2 regions of the Caldanaerobacter sp. genome follow, and region 1 is predicted to be linked to the other one. Evidence: a T-box and tRNA genes for the amino acid it is inferred to sense, from the RefSeq annotation. Region 1 holds a T-box; the other holds one or more tRNA genes.

Region 1 (3,423 bases):
TCATAACCCAGTCTTTCCCACATCTCTTCAGAGAAATGAGGCGCAAACGGAGCTAAAACCTTCACAAAATCCTTTACCACATCTTCATAAAATTTCATGTTCTTTACTTCAACCTCATTTTCATATTTGTACAAAGCATTCACAAGTTCCATTATTCTAGCTATAGCAGTGTTGAATTCAAATTTATCAGCATCCAATGTCACATGTTTTATAGTGTAGTGTCTCACATAGTTCAATTCTTTTTCCGGGTCTTCTATTTCTTCTTTTGTCTTGCCCGGATTTGCCCTGGTCTCAATAAATTTTTCTATAAACCTCTCTACCCTGTTAACAAATCTAGCAATAGCTCTTATTCCTTCATCGCTCCATGGCCCACCCTCTGAGTAAGAAAAGCCAAACATGAGATACAGCCTAAATACATCTGAACCGTACTGCTTAATATAGTCATCCGGCGAAATAACATTCCCTCTCGATTTGCTCATCCTATGTCCGTCCGGCCCTAAAATCGTGCCCTGGTGTACCAGTGACAGGAAAGGTTCATCAAAATCGAGATACCCTAAGTCTCTCAAAACCTTTGTTATGAATCTAGAGTATAAAAGGTGCATAGTGGCATGCTCTGCCCCACCTACATACTTATCTACAGGGAGCATTTTATTTATCCACTCTTTATTAAAAGGCTCTTTATCGTTTTTATTATCAGGGTATCTTAAATAATACCAAGAAGAATCGACAAAAGTATCAAGAGTATCAGGATCTCTTAAAGCAGGACCTCCACACTTTGGACATGTAACATTCATAAAGCCTGCATGCTTTTTAAGAGGTGATTCTCCCGTTGGCTCAAATTCAACGTCATAAGGTAAAAGTACAGGTAAGTCCTCTTCTGGCACAGGCACTATTCCGCAGCGTTCGCAGTGGATTATAGGAATGGGAGCTCCCCAGTACCTCTGTCTGGATACAAGCCAGTCTCTCATCCTGTAATTTACCTTAAACTCTGCTTTTCCTTCTGCTTTCAATTTTTCGACTATTTTTATTCTCGCTTCCTCAGATGTCATCCCATCAAATTCTCCACTATTTACTAAAATCCCATATTCCACAAAAGGCAGACTGTCGTCTACATCTCCAACTCCTTTTATAACCCTCTTTATAGGCAGATTGTATTTAGTAGCAAATTCATAATCTCTCTCATCGTGGCCAGGAACTCCCATAACACATCCAGTACCGTAAGTTACCAGCACATAATCAGCTATCCAAATGGGAAGTTTTTCACCTGTCAATGGATGAATGGCATATGCTCCTGTAAATACTCCCGTTTTTTCTTTTTCTGTTGAAAGCCTCTCAATCTCACTCTGCTTTTTGGCATACTCCTTGTATTCTTCAACAGCATCTCTATACTCCTCTGTAGTAATCAAATCTACCAATTCGTGCTCGGGAGCTAATACCGCATAGGTTGCACCAAACAGCGTATCTGCCCTTGTAGTAAAGACTTTAAAAGACAAATCTTTACCATCAACTTTAAATTCTATCTCAGCACCCTCAGATTTACCAATCCAGTTCCTCTGCATCATTTTAGTTTTTTCAGGCCAATCAAGGTCATCTAATTTTTCTAAAAGTTCTTCCGCATAGGCAGTTATCTTGAAAAACCACTGAGTAAGTTCCTTCTTTGTAACTTCAGTTCCGCACCTTTCACATTTTCCATCAATTACCTGCTCATTCGCGAGAACAGTTTGACAGCTCGGGCACCAGTTTACGGGTGCTTTTTTCCTGTAGGCAAGTCCTGCTTCATAAAGCTTTAAAAAAATCCATTGGGTCCATTTGTAATATTCTGGCAAGCAGGTTATAACTTCATAGTCCCAGTCAAATGTCACTCCCATTTCTCTGAGTTGTCTTTCCATAGTCCTTATGTTTTCCATTGTCGAGTCATAAGGATGTATGCCTGTCTTTATGGCATAATTTTCAGCAGGAAGCCCAAAAGCATCAAAGCCCATAGGGTGGAATACTTCCCAACCTTGCATCCTTTTCATTCTCGCCCATGAATCGGTAGGTCCATAATTATACCAGTGCCCCACGTGAAGCTTTGCTCCTGAAGGATAAGGAAACATCTCCAAGCAGTAAAGCTTTCTGTCTACATTTTCGGGATTAAACTTATAGAGTTTCGTTTCTTCCCAAATTTTTTGCCATTTCCTGTCAATATCTACTGAATACGCCATATCCTCCACCTCTATTTTTTTTAATTCTTCCATTAAAAAAAGCCTTTCATCTCAAAGAGACGAAAGACCCACCTCTTCCGCGGTACCACTCTTTTTGGCGCAAAAGCGCCCCCTCAACCCTATAACGGCGGAAGACCGTGCGCACCTACTCTCACTTCAGTGCGCCTGCTCTGCGGCGAGTTTCAGCAACAGGAACTACCGTTTCGCACTTACCAACGGCTCTCTGAAAGCCCTCGTTGCCTACTGCTCCGCTTCATCGCATTTTTTATTGATTTGTACATTATTTTATTATAAAACTGAAATAAATGCAAGAGTATTGTTACTCTTTGTGTATATTCTCGTCTATAAAGATGGAGGAGTCAATAAAGGGAAGGAAGGGAGGCCAAATTTGTGCCAGAAAGTTTTATTGAATTTTATGAGAAACACTTTGACGATATGTACCGATATGTATACTTCAAAATTGGTAATAAATGGGATGCAGATGATATTGTGAGCGAAATTTTTCAAAAAGCTTTTGAAAAGTATAATACAGTAAAATCAAACCCAAAGGCATGGATTTTTTCTATAGCCCGAAATACTATAACAGACTATTATAGAATGAAAAAAAACCTACTATCAGAAGAACTCATTATGGAGCATTCTTATCCCGATGTATTTGAAGACAAACTTGAAAAGGAAGTAGAATTAAATTGTCTTAAAAAGTCAATTTATTCTCTCCCTAAAGAAGAAATTGAAATTATAAATTTAAAATACTTTGGCGGAATGACTCATAGAGAAATATCACAAATAGTAGAAAAAACTGAAGATGCAGTAAAAATGAAGGCTTTTAGAATTATTCAAAAATTAAAAAATCTTGTAATAAAATGTCTGGAGGGATGAAAATGGACGAAAAGAGAATAGAGGAAAATCTCAACAGGCTAAAAGAACTAATCCCTGTAAATTACCAGCTTAAAGAATCTCTTAAAAAAAGATTTAAAAGAAATAAATGGAAAAGGATGGGTGTAGTAATCGCGGCAACTGCAGCAGTACTTCTAATGGTCTTTTCTTTCGGCATCAAACACCTGCAAGACAATCTCATAACAAAAGTAAATGCAGAAGAATTAAAGATTTTAAATCAAATTTCTTTCATAAGTTTAGGAAAAATAAATGCTGGCAAAATCGCAGAATACAACGGAACTATATATGTCCCTTTACATGAAAAGGGAATTTATAGATATGA
Region 2 (3,423 bases), on a different contig from region 1:
AGTCGAAGGAGATAGTGCAAGAGGGAGGAGTATTAAGAGTTAATATAACTCCTTTTGATACCTTAAATCCCTTTTTGAATGATAATGAAATGGCAAGGCAACTCCTTAATCTGACAATGGAATCTCTTATAACCATGGATAAGAGTTTAAAGCCTCTGCCTCTTCTTGCTTATAAATGGGAAATAAAGGGACTTAATATAAAATTTTATCTTCGAAGGGATGTAAGGTGGCAGGATGGAGAAAGCTTTACAGCAAAGGACGTAAAGTTCACAATGGATTCTTTTCTCGATGCTAATTCAAAAAGTCCCTATAAAGACTTGATAAAGAATTATATTTCTTCTTATAGAGAAATAAGCGACTATGAGTTTGAGGTAGATTTAAGTTCTCCTGTTGCGAATCCATTGGCTTTATTTATTTTTCCGATTGCTGCTTCCCATCAATATAAGGAGAAGAGTGATATTGGCAATTCCAGTTTGGTCCCTATTGGAACAGGTCCATATAAGATTGTTTCTTATGAAGAAGGAAATAAAGTTATATTGAAGGAAAATAATGATTATTGGGGTAAGAAACCCTATATTGAAGAAGTGGACTTTAAAATAGTTTCAGATGAGAATGCTATGATTTCGTCTTTTTTGAGTAAAGAGGCAGATTTTACTTTTGTAAAAGATTTTGATTGGGACAAATACAGAGAAGACTCGAAAATAAACATATATAAATATCCTCGACAAATTTACGTGTTTCTAGCACCAAATTTAAAAAAACAAGTTTTTTCTGATGTAGCTGTAAGAAAGTCTATAGCTTATAGTATAGATGTTGATAAGATTCTAAGAGAAGTGTATTTTAAACATGGTTTAAAATCTGATGTTCCAATAAGACCAGATTCATGGCTTTATAGCCCTAAAATTGCATCTTTATATAGTGTAAAAGAAGCCCAAAGGTTATTAAAAGAAGCTGGGTGGTCACAAATTAACGGTCTATGGACAAAGGGGAATACTAAGCTTGCTTTTAATTTACTGGTAAATACTGACAACCAGTATCTTTTGAAGGTGGCTCAGATTATAAAGGCTAATTTAAAAGAGATGGGAATTGAGATAAATGTAATTTCTGTTTCTTGGGACCAATTACTGAAATCGATCTTTTCTGGAAACTTTGATCTGGTTTTGATGGAATGGAATTTGAATTATAATCAAGATATCTCTTCTTTGTTTATGACAAAGGGCAAAGATAATTTTATGGGGTACAGCAATCCTAAAGTGGATGAACTTTTTAGACAAATTTTTCTTTCCACTGATGAAAAGAGTTTAAAAAGCAGTTATTACAAATTAGGAGAATTGATATCTGACGAACAACCAGTGATAGGCCTCTATTATATAGAAGGCGCTGTGATGTCTTATGATTATGTCAAAGGCATTGATCCAACTTCTTTTAACGTCTTTAACAATATTGCAAATTGGTATTTAAAAAAATAGTATTGACAGGTGGCGCAAAAGATTATATAATTTATGACGTACAAAGACGTTCTGCGGCGGTGGCGGAACTGGCAGACGCGTACGTTTGGGTGTACGACGACTCAGTGATTATATCAATACTGGAACTAATGAATAATCTCGCCACCTTGACAAATGAGGTAGATAGCAAGTATAATAAAAAAGTACAGGCGGGCGTGCTGGAATTGGCAGACAGGCGTGTTTGAGGGGCACGTGGGAGGTAATCCCGTGTGGGTTCAAGTCCCACCGCCCGCACCAATGGAAGAAAGGGAGTTTTTCCCTTTTATTTTTTTGTATCAAAAAGATTAATTTTTTATAAAATATATTAAGAAAAGATTAAATTTTTTAAGAAAATGTAATGTAAACATTGACTTTGAAATTTTCCTGTGATAAGATAAGAAAAAAGGACTTTGCAATCTTGCCGAATCCGAAAGGTACGGAGGAACCGCTTTTTGGGGTTAATCTGCGGCTTTGCCGCAGTAGGGATGCCTTCTGTCCCGCACCCGACAGCTAACTCCGGAGGCATTAAAGGAAGGAGATTTGCAAAATGGAATCAAAACTAGGAAAAGTTATCTTTGGTGTCTCTGTTTTTGGCATGACGCTGATAGGTAATGCTTTCCTGCATCCAGTTTTTGGAGAGGGATTAGGGGTTGGGAAGGTTACGGGAAATTATGTGAATGTAAGAAGCGAAGGTTCTCTTTCAGGCAGCGTAATTACCCAGGTTAACAGAAACGAAACGGTTACTGTTTTAGAAAAACAGGGGTCTTGGTACAAGATTAAGCTCCCTGATGGCAGAGAAGGATGGATTTACGCGGATTTTCTGGCAGTTAGATCTCCTCTCCCAACTTCTCGAGAAGAAACGAGAGATGCGAATGTAGGGATTGTAACAGGAAGCTATGTAAATTTAAGAAGTGAAGCCAGTTTGTCGGGGAAAGTATTGAGGCAGCTTTCCAAAGGCACGCAGGTTGCAGTTTTAGAGAAGGAGAATGGATGGTACAAGGTAAGGCTTTCAGATGGACAAGAAGGATGGATTTATGGACAGTACTTAGCGGTTCGGAATGGATCCACTGCATCAAGAGGGGATGTTGATAGGAGTCTTGTAGATAAATTAATAGATTATGCTAAATCATTTTTAGGAACTAGATATGTTTACGGCGGGAGTTCTCCTAGAGGATTTGATTGCTCAGGGTTTGTCTCTTATGTGTTTTCAAATTTCGGTTTTAGCTTACCTAGGACGGCTGACGAGCAGGCTAATGTAGGAGACTTAGTTAGCCGAGATGTTTTGGAAAAAGGAGATCTGGTATTTTTTAAGACTCTGGGCAGTAGCATTATAAACCATGTAGGTATATACATCGGGGATGGGCAGTTCATCCATGCTTCTTCAGGAGCTGGAAAAGTTATTATAAGTCCTCTTAATGAAGGGTATTACCTTTCTCACTATGTAAAAGCTAAAAGGGTGATTAAGTAGAGCACTTTGTAGTGCTCTTTTTATATTGACTATTTTAAGTTATTGGTATATCATATAATACTGTACACGACATACCTTTTTATGGAAGGAGATACCTTATGAGGACGGTAAGGGAAGATGTAAGAAATATAGCGATTATTGCTCATGTTGACCATGGTAAAACTACTTTGGTAGATGCTATGCTCAAGCAGAGTGGCATATTCAGATGGAATGAAAAAGTGGAAGAGAGGATACTCGACTTTAACGACCTCGAAAGAGAGAGAGGCATAACTATATTAGCCAAAAACACGGCAGTCAGGTATAAAGATGTAAAAATAAATATAGTTGATACGCCGGGACATGCCGATTTCAGTGGAGAAGTTGAAAGGGTTTTAAAAATGGTAGATGGTGTATTGCTATTAGTAGATTCTTTTGAAGGGCCAATGCCCCAGACGAGATTTGTGTTGAGCAAGGCCTTAGAACTTGACT

What was found. A T-box is a leader RNA that pairs with one kind of tRNA and senses whether it is charged. The one in region 1 lies ahead of leuS (leucine--tRNA ligase), so its partner is inferred to be a tRNA-Leu.
Region 2: it encodes a tRNA-Leu, which carries the amino acid that the T-box ahead of leuS (leucine--tRNA ligase) is inferred to sense. The anticodon was not compared.

What each region holds. Positions count from the first base shown of each region.
Region 1 covers NZ_JBNATX010000048.1:1,789-5,211, reverse strand. The annotation lists gene leuS (leucine--tRNA ligase) at 1-2,204, opposite strand, end outside; T-box leader at 2,257-2,470, opposite strand; gene ACPLVE_RS10215 (RNA polymerase sigma factor) at 2,595-3,083, shown strand; gene ACPLVE_RS10210 (peptidase S9) at 3,086-3,423, shown strand, end outside.
Region 2 covers NZ_JBNATX010000020.1:32,712-36,134, forward strand. The annotation lists gene ACPLVE_RS07135 (ABC transporter substrate-binding protein) at 1-1,469, shown strand, start outside; gene ACPLVE_RS07140 (hypothetical protein) at 1,451-1,693, shown strand; tRNA gene ACPLVE_RS07145 (tRNA-Leu) at 1,658-1,745, shown strand; cyclic di-AMP (ydaO/yuaA leader) riboswitch at 1,897-2,027, shown strand; gene ACPLVE_RS07150 (C40 family peptidase) at 2,035-2,955, shown strand; gene typA (translational GTPase TypA) at 3,054-3,423, shown strand, end outside.